2 regions of the Flexivirga aerilata genome follow, and region 2 is predicted to be linked to the other one. Evidence: predicted binding sites of a transcription regulator. Region 2 holds the regulator's gene; the other holds the start of a gene.

Region 1 (4,654 bases), 1.3 Mb from region 2:
GTCGGTGGCCCCATCTGACGGGGCTCACTAGTGCTCATCGGAGGTCATCCGGCCCACTAGCGCCGGCCGGTCGGCGCTTCGATCGGCGCCGAGCCGCTCCGAGTGCTGGTCGGAGTAGCCCGAGGCGCCGCTTGCCCGCTGTTCGAGTAGGTCGAGCCGTGTCCTCACGCTGATCGAGTAGGCCGAGCCCCACCCCACGCTGTTCGAGTAGCCCGACCTCTCTCCACGCTGTTCGAGTAGGCCAAGCCCTTGCCACGCTGGTCGAATAGCCGAGCCGTTTCCTCATGCTGATCGAGTAGGCCGAGCCGCTAGGCGAGGCCGTATCGAGATCAGCTGTCCTTCAGTCGGCGGGTTGGGTGGTGTAGGTGTGTCCGGCGGGGCTGGTCCAAGCGCACACACCGTCGGGGGTCATGGTGACGGCCCAGCCGGCTTCGTGTTTCGCGCGGTGGTGGTGCCGGCACAGGCACTGCAGGTTGTGTGCCGCGGTCGGCCCGTTCGGATAGGCGGTGACGTGGTCGAGGTCGGTGAGCTTTGCCGGTCGGGTGCAGCCGGGGAACCGGCAGTGCTGGTCGCGGGCGCGCACGAACCGCGCTAACCGGGCGCCCGGGGTGTACGTCTGATTGGCGGTTTCGGCGACCGTGCCGGTCTCGGCATCCACGAGGGCACGGGTGATCTTGGTGCCGAGCAGGCTGGTGAGTTCGCGGATGGCATCGGCGGGGATGACGCCGACGCCGGGCACCTGGACGTCGCCAAGGTGATAGCGCGCCGGCACTGGGTCCTCGGCAAAGACGGGCACGATTCCCCGCCGATGGATTCGCGGTGGGTCAGTGGAGCGCACCGAATCAGTGGAGCGTGCAGGATCGGTGGAGTGTGCAGGATCCGCCGATGGCGCTGGATCGGGCGGTGGCCGGGTGCCAGTGCGGAGTGCGGCTTCGAGGAGCATCGCTTGGAGTTGGCGTTCGGCCTCACTGATCGGGCGGTAGCTGCCGAGGTCGACGACTGTTCGGTGGGGCGAGAGCGTGTACTCAGGCGGATCGGGCGGTCGCACCTTCGACGTCCACGCGCCGACGGTCTCGGGTGTCGCGCCGTTCGCTGCTGGGTCGTTGATGGTGCTCGGCCGGTCGAGCACGCCAACGCCACCGCCCGCGCCCGTCGCATCACCCGTGCCGGTGCTGTTATCCGTGCCCGTCGCGTCACTCGTGCCCGTGGCGTCGTGCGGGCCGTGCGGTTCGGTCACGCCCGCGCCAGCGCCGTTTCCGGCGCTCGTGTTTGCGGCAGTGATGGCGTCGGCATGGAAGGGGACGTGCAAGACCAGTTCGGTGGTCACCTGCGCGTCGGACAGGAGCAGGTCCGTCAGGGCGTCGACGCGGCACTCGCCGAGGCTCTTGCTGGCAGTAGTCGAGCCGTGGAGCACGCGGGCGTGGGTGTTCACCGCGGCCATGACTTTCGCCGCGTCCAACGACGGCAGGACGGCGGTGAGCATGGACATGCCCGGCTCCCAATGGGGTTCGACGGTCACGTTGGTGCAGTCGCGCCGCCGCGCCGTTGCCGCTTGATCGGCTGCGATGGGTGCGTGCCGCACCAGCAAACGTTGGGTGCGCCGCCGGAGTTTCGTCGAGGTGGATGTCTCCGGGGCACTGGCCAGGATCTCGGCCTCGACGATCGCGGCGAGGTCGCCCGGACAATCAGCCGCCTCGGCCGTATCGGGTGCCTCAGGTGTGCCGGGTGCTCCGGGTATGTCGGTTGCGGGGATTGCGTCGGCCAGGGCGTCGCTGACCGCGACCACCTTCCGCGACTCCAACTCGCCGGTCCCGGCGTGGTGGAGCAGCAGCGGCGTGTGACGCACACTCTCGACAGCTTGGGTCAGTCGCAGGCTGGTTTGCCGGTCGGTCCACCCCAACCGGGCACCGACTTCTAACGGTGTCCACGTGTCGGGGCTTTCCGGGTGCTTGTCGTATTCACGCCGCGCGAGTTGCTCCAGCCGCAGGGTTTGGGTGGCCCAGGCGGAGTTCTGCACCCGCTGCGTGGCCAGCACCTGGTCGAGGAGTTGGTCGTCTGAGAGACCCGACGCATCACCTCGTGCGCTGGCGGTGTCGTCGCGGGCCTTGTCGAACGCGGCGCGCAGCAGCGTCTGCGCTGCCTCCAGGAGTTCTCTCGTGGTGGCAGCGGCGATCACCTGATCGGTGAGTGCTCGCTGCAGGTGCGACATACCAATACCATACACCTGTTCGAATGAACTGGGAAGGGTTCAAGGTGCCGAATGTTCAGTGTTTTCAGTGTGATTCGTGGGATTCGGCAGGTTGTCAGGGTGGGTGGGATGGTGTTGCGTGGCGGGGTGGGTGGTCTCGATACGGGCTCCCCCGCTTCGCTCCTCCGCCCTACTCGACCACCGAAAGGGACTTCGCTGCTTTGCCCTACTCGACCAGCGTCAGGGGGCTGTATCTGTTCGGTCGCGGTCGGCACGATCAGGTGAGTGGCGAGATCACTGAGCGGGGCGAGGGGCCGCGTGAGCGGCCCTATGAAGCGAAGCGGAGCGCTAGCGGAGCGAAGCGGAGTGAGGCCGCGAGGGCGGTCCCTCGTCCCGCGGTCCCACCCGGGGTCGCACAGCACAATCAGGTGCGTGGCGCCATCACCGAGCGGGACGACCCGGGGTGGTCTCGATACGGGCTCCCCCGCTTCGCTCCTCCGCCCTACTCGACCAGCGCCCAGGGTTATGTCCGCGTGGGGTGGTCTCGATAGGGGCTCCTCCGCTTCGCTCCTCCGCCCTACTCGACCAGCCCAGAGGGCTTCGCTCCCTCGCCCTACTCGACCACCGTCAGAAGCTCCCCGTGCCCTACTCCGCCCGCACGAACTCCGCCCGATAACGCACGTGGTCCTCCGACTCGACAATCCGCCGCAGCGCGACGTCATCCGCCGCGAACGCCTCGATCTCCGCGGGCGTGAGGCACCAGGGCGGCCCTTGGTCGAGCGGGGTGCCGGTGGGCAGGTTGACACCGATCACCAGCAGCGTCCCGCCGGGCGCAACCAGTGACCTCACCGCCGCCGTTGCACGAGCGCGCACCTGCCCGCGCGGCATCGACTGCACGGTCATCACCTCGGCGACGAGATCGAAGGCGCCGATCCACTCGGCCGGCAACTCGAAGAGGTCCGCCACCCGGTAGTCGACCGCGCTCTTCGGGTGCGCCTCACGAACCGCCCGCACCGCCGTCGGCGAAACGTCGAAACCCGTTGTGGCATAACCGTATGACGCCAGCAACTCCGAGTCCCAGCCCGGCCCGACGCCGGGCACCATCGCCGACCTGCCCGCACCGTCGGGCGACCCCCCGCGCTCGAGCTCCCAGTCCTCCGCCCAATCCAGCAGCATCGGATGCGGACCCCCGCGGGCCCATGGGACGACTGCTTCGCCGCGACTGGCGGCGTCATACAACGGCTCGAACCAGCCGGTCGGGTCGCCGGCGGCCACCGCCTCGCGCGCCAGTCGCAGGGTCGCCTCGTCCTGATCGGGTACGCCGGGGTTGGTCGCCATACCTGCAGCCTCCCACTCGGCCGCGGCGGATGCAGCAGGATGGCGGGGTGACCGGACGAGTGCAGCGCATCGGTAGTCGTAATGCGACCTTCCAGCAGTGGCAGGCGCTGCTCGACAACCGCACCAAGCGGCACCGCTCGGCGCAGTTCGTCGTGCAGGGCGTGAGGCCGATTTCCATTGCGCTGCAACAAGGTTGGGACTTCGCGGCTCTGCTGCGCCCGACCGGCGCCCGGCCGAGCGACTGGGCCGATCAGGTATGGCGGGACGCTCCGGGCGACCGCTACGAGCTCGCGCCGGACCTGCTCGCCGAGCTCGCCGAACGCGACTCCGACGAACCTCCCGAGCTGGTCGCGATCGTCCGGATGCCGCCCGACGACCTCGATCGCCTCGCGGTGCCGGACCCGCTGATCACCGTGTTCGACCGGCCCACGCAACCGGGCAACCTCGGCACGCTGCTGCGGTCGATCGACGCGTTCGGCGGCACGGGTCTCGTCGTGTCCGGGCACGCCGCGGACCCCTATGACCCGCGCACCGTGCGAGCCAGCACCGGTTCGATCTTCGCGGTGCCGACGGTGCGGGTGAGTGCGGCCGCTGAAGTGCTCGACTGGGTTGCAGCACAACGAGATTCAGGCACGGCATACACGATCTACGGCACCGATGAGGGCGGCGAGAGCGATCTGCGCAAGGTCGACCTGACCGGTCCGACGGTGCTGGTGATCGGCAACGAGACCCGCGGTCTCAGCCGAGCCTGGCGCGACGCCGTCGACGGCGTCGTCAGCATCCCGATGGTCGGCACCGCCAGCTCGCTCAACGCCGCGACCGCCGGGTCGATCGTGCTGCACGAGGCGCTGCGACAGCGCAGTCAGTCGTCCGACGGGATCGGCGCGAACGACAAGCTGGCCAGGTAGAGCTGCTCTCCTGACTCGTCGTCGCTGCGGGCGATCCAGCGGTCCTGCAGCTGCCGGATCTCGGTGACCAGCTGCAGCGCGTCGGCCCTGGTCAGGCGTAATCCGGCGGAGGACTGGTGGGCGGGCACCTTGGGTGGGCCGGGGCTGGCGTCCCCCAGGGCGCGCGTGCCGCGCTCGGGTGTCGGAGCGTGGATCCGCAGATCGCCGCTGACCACCCAGG
Region 2 (4,654 bases):
CGACCGACAGGATGAAGCAGGCCGAAACTTGCTGCGGCGACTTGGTGCCCACGTTGAACCACACCGGCGAGTTGAAGCTGAACACCTGGTGCAGCAGCGACCAGGTCAGCTCGTGCTCGAAGATCTCGGCGTCGTCGTCGGTGGCGAAGTAGCCGTGCTCCTTGCCGGCCTTGACATAGGTAAGCACTACCCGGTCGATGAGCTGCTTCAGGCTCGTCTCGCGCGCCTCGGTGCCGAGCGCGCCGCGGAAGTACTTGGTGGTGACGATGGTCGAGGCGTTGAGCGACCAGTCGGCGGGGAACTCCACGCCGCGCTGCTCGAAGATCGTCTCGCCGGTCTTCCAGTTCTGCTGGACGACGTCGCGCCGCTCCCAGGTGACCTCGTCGTAGGGGTGCACGCCAGGCGTGGTGAAGATGCGCTCGACGGTCAGCCCCTTCCCTGCGCTCGTGGCGCGGCGGGACTGCGGGCTGGCGTCTGCCGTGTCGGTCATGTCCAACTTCCTTCCAGAACCGGATCGGTGAAATTGCCTCGAAAACTGCTTGCTACTGGTCGTTCATCGACGGTGTTCATACGGGTGTTCACGCGCGGTGTTCGTGCGTAGTCCCCGTGGGCGGCGCCGGTCGCACACCGCCCACACGTCAGCCACTCATGCATTGTCCGTGCGACCACCGACAGCGGTTTCCCGGACAGCGCCCGGCTCGACGCCGGTCGCCTCCCGCTCGGCGCGCAGCAGGGTGATCGCGGCCTCGAAGTCCTCCAGGCCCTCGAAGGCCTGGTAGACGCTCGCGAACCGCAGGTAGGCCACCTCGTCGAGGCTGCGCAGCGGGCCGAGGATCGCCAGACCGACGTCGTGGGCGTCGATCTCGGCGGCACCCTGGGCCCGAATGGACTCCTCCACCTGCTGGGCGAGCAGGGCGAGGTCGTCCTCGCTGACCGGACGGCCCTGGCAGGCCTTGCGCACGCCGACCAGCACCTTGCCCCGGCTGAACGGCTCGCTCGCGCCGGAGCGCTTGACCACCGTCAGGCTGGCGGTCTCCATGGTGGAGAACCGCTTGCCGCAGTTGGGGCACTGCCGGCGACGCTTGATGCAGGTGCCGTCCTCACTGGTGCGACTGTCGACGACGCGGCTGTCGTCGTGCCGGCAGAACGGGCAGTGCATGGCGGTCCTCCTCGGAAGCTGTCGCGGGGTCGTGCAGGTGTGGCCATCCCGGCGATCAAGCACCGGAAAAACCCGCTCCCTGTGGATGAAGGTGTGGGTATCCGGTGGATGACTTGGGGATGACGTGTGGACTAGATGTGGATGAATCCCAACGATGTAACTACTAGATGTAGGGATGTTAGGCACCTGGACCACAAGCACGCAAGACGTCGGCGCGTCGCGTCGAATCTGCGCAGGTCAGCGGCCGATTGCGGGTGTGTCGTACGGCGTGTCGCGGGTCTCACCGGCTCGCAGTCGCCGCCGCAGCCGCACTTACCTGGCCACGCCGCACCTATCTGTCAACAACGGGCGGGCGCAGCACAATCCCGTGCTGCGCCCGCCCGTTCCATGAGCCCGGGACACGGTTGGACCCATGGCATGTGCTGCCGCCTCTCCGGCGGCAGAGTCGATCAGCGCGGCAGGCTGAGCCGCTGGCCGGCGTGGACCTGCAGCGAATTGAGGGAGTTGGCCTGCTGCACCTTGGTCACCGCGTCGCCCGTGGTCAGCTGCGGGTAGGCGCGATGGGCGACCTCGGACAGCGTCTGGCCCGGCTGGACCGTGACCGACGGCACGGCGGGCGCCGAGGGCGCCGCCCAGGCGCGGGCGACGAACGCCCCCGACAGGCAGAGGATCACGACCGCAGCCGCGACCAGCAGCCGGCGGCCGCGGGCGGTGAGGCGCACACCGATCTGCGCCGGCACCGCGCGCCGCTGCGGCACACCGGCCACGCTCGCCGTCGCACCGGCCCCGGTCGGCACCGACCGCAGGCGACGCCGCGGGCGCGGCGGGACGGTCGCCGGGATCTCCCACTGGGTGACTGCACTCATCTCTTCCTCCTGGACCATGGCCTTCGCCACTGCTGGCTGTTGCGAACGCGTGTGCGATAGGACCTCTGTACGATGTATAGCACGGACGTTCGACACTGTCGAGACACGCGTCGTACAGATGTTTGGCAACTGTGTCCGAACCCCATACTCTGGCTGCACGACGTTCTTCGCGAAGTTCTGGACGGGGTTCTGTACCAAGTTCTGCACGAAGATCAGACAAGCACCGACCACCGACAGCCCCTCGGCGGTCGCACGGGGATCGCGCCGAAACACTCCGAACGGCGCGGGTTTTCGTGGACACGGGGTCGATCAGGAGATGAGGCGATGGCGAAAGTTCACAAGCTGCCGGACCGGTCGGGTGAGAGCCTGACCACACGGCAGCGCAAGGTGCTCCAGGTGATCCGCAGCTCCGTCGCACGCCGCGGCTACCCGCCGAGCCTGCGCGAGATCGGCGACGCCGTCGGCCTCACCAGCCCCAGCTCGGTGGCACATCAGCTGACGATGCTCGAGCGCAAGGGTTATCTGCGCCGCGACCCCAACCGGCCGCGCGCCATCGAGGTCATCGACCCCGAGGCCGGTCGCGACGAGCGCGGCTACCGCGGTGGGTCGAGCGTGACCGCGGCCGACGAGACGAGCATCGACGAGACGGGCCTCGGCGACGAGCGCCCGTCGGCGTCATACGTGCCGGTCGTGGGCCGCATCGCCGCCGGCGGCCCGATCCTCGCCGAGGAGGTCGTCGAGGACGTCTTCCCGCTGCCCAAGCAGATCGTCGGCGAGGGCGACCTCTTCCTGCTCAAGGTGGTCGGCGACTCGATGGTGGATGCCGCGATCTGCGACGGCGACTGGGTCGTCGTGCGCCAGCAGCCGACCGCGAGCAACGGCGAGATCGTCGCCGCGATGCTCGACAACGAGGCGACGGTGAAGACCTTCAAGCGCACCCGCGGCAAGGTCTGGCTGCTGCCGCACAACGAGGCATACGAACCCATCGACGGCGACGACGCGACGATCCTCGGCAAGGTCACGGCGGTGCTGCGGCGGGTCTGAGCCGGCGCGAGTCACCAGCCCACCGCCCCCGCGCGCGTTCGGCGGTTCAGCCGGGCGCGCGGGCGAGGTCGGCCGCGAGAGCGGTCAGGGTGGCACCGAGCGGGGCGTCCACCCGCACGCTGACCTCGTCGTCGGTGGCGCGCGTCCACCCGTGCGTCACGATCGCCACCGGTATGCCGAGCCGAGCCGCGCGCCGGACGAATCGGTAGCCCGACATGACCGCGAGCGACGACCCGAGGACGAGCAACGAAGACGCGTTCTCGACATACGAAAAGCACTGTGCGACAAGGTCTTTAGCGACCGACTCGCCAAACATCACCACGTCCGGCTTGAGCAGATCCGATCCGCAGATGATGCAGTGCACGATGTGAAATCTGCTGATCAGCTCGTCGGCGATCGCGACGTCACCGTCCGGCCGCAGCGGGCCTTCCGCCGAGCGGTCGAAGTCAGGATTGGCGAGCGTCAGCCACTCGTCGACGGTCTCCCGGCGGTAGCGCTCCCCGCAGTGCATGCAGACGACATGGGTGAGGCTGCCGTGCAATTCGGCGACGCGGTCGGCGCCGGCGCTCTGGTGCAGCCCGTCGACGTTCTGGGTGATGATCGGCCCCAGTGCCCCGGCCCGCTGCAACTGCGCGAGGGCGACGTGCCCGGGGTTCGGCCGCGCCGCGGCGAAGCGCGGCCAACCGACATACGAACGCGCCCAATAGCGTTGGCGGGCAACCGGATCGGCGAGCAACTCCTGCGCCGTCATCGGCTGGAAGCGGCGATTGCCGTCCGGGCCGCGATAGTCCGGGATGCCGGACTCGGTCGACAGCCCCGCGCCGGTGAGAGCGACGACGCCGCCCGCGCGCAGCAGGTCGCGCAACGCGTCCGGGTCGGTGGTCACCACGCCTTCAAGCTCTCACATCGGGCGGAGGCGGAGATCTGCCGCCCCGGGGTCAGCCGGTCACGGCGGATCAGCTGTTCAGGGCGATGTTGGCCGCCACCGCCGAGGTCGCGAGTGCGGCGGACACTGCGTGCTGCGCGCTTCGGATCGCGGCCTCCGCGGCGCCGGCCGCCCAGTCCTGCGCTCCGACGGCCTTGGCGCGCTTCTTCAGCTCCCGGGCGGAGACGCCGAACTGCTCGGCGTAGTAGACGGTGGTCACTGCGTCTGCGGCGGTGAGCAGCGCGATCAGCGAGCCGCTGTGCAGGTCGGGCCGGGCGGTCCCGGCGAGCACCTGGCGGCCGGCGCGCAGCACCGCCTCCCGCCTCGCCGCGTCGACGACGGGATGCCTGGTCGGCCGCAGGAAGCCACCCAGGTCCCGGCGCACCGCGCCGTCGGCGACCAACCGGTCATAGACCCGGTCGGTCATCCCCTTGGCGAGCCTCGGCAGCACCTTCTCGGGCTTCTTGCCGGCACCCTGGGCGAAGATCGCGAGCGCATGATCGAGCAACGGGTCACCGCCCGGGCGCTCGTCGAGCACGACGAGCCGCGAGCCCTTGACCGCCACCCGCTGGTGGGCCGCGAGCTCGGTCAGCACCCCGCCGGCGAGCGCCAGGTCGAGCTGCGCACCACCGGCCAGGCGCTTGCCTGCGGGACTCGTCG

Evidence for each region. Region 2 encodes LexA, which represses DNA repair genes until DNA is damaged. Its sites were predicted from a motif close to TCGAACANNTGTTCGA; they were not measured.
Region 1: HJ588_RS03565 (HNH endonuclease signature motif containing protein) is a predicted target of LexA. The motif match lies at 2,217-2,232, and genes of this name have one in related genera.

Annotation. Positions count from the first base shown of each region.
Region 1 is NZ_JABENB010000001.1:750,778-755,431, reverse strand. It holds gene HJ588_RS03565 (HNH endonuclease signature motif containing protein) at 341-2,209, opposite strand; gene HJ588_RS03560 (class I SAM-dependent methyltransferase) at 2,834-3,526, opposite strand; gene HJ588_RS03555 (TrmH family RNA methyltransferase) at 3,574-4,434, shown strand; gene HJ588_RS03550 (hypothetical protein) at 4,389-4,654, opposite strand, start outside.
Region 2 is NZ_JABENB010000001.1:2,095,487-2,100,140, reverse strand. It holds gene HJ588_RS09910 (vitamin B12-dependent ribonucleotide reductase) at 1-490, opposite strand, end outside; gene nrdR (transcriptional regulator NrdR) at 647-1,159, opposite strand; gene HJ588_RS09900 (LysM peptidoglycan-binding domain-containing protein) at 1,609-2,025, opposite strand; gene lexA (transcriptional repressor LexA) at 2,350-3,069, shown strand; gene HJ588_RS09890 (Sir2 family NAD-dependent protein deacetylase) at 3,116-3,958, opposite strand; gene HJ588_RS09885 (GOLPH3/VPS74 family protein) at 4,026-4,654, opposite strand, start outside.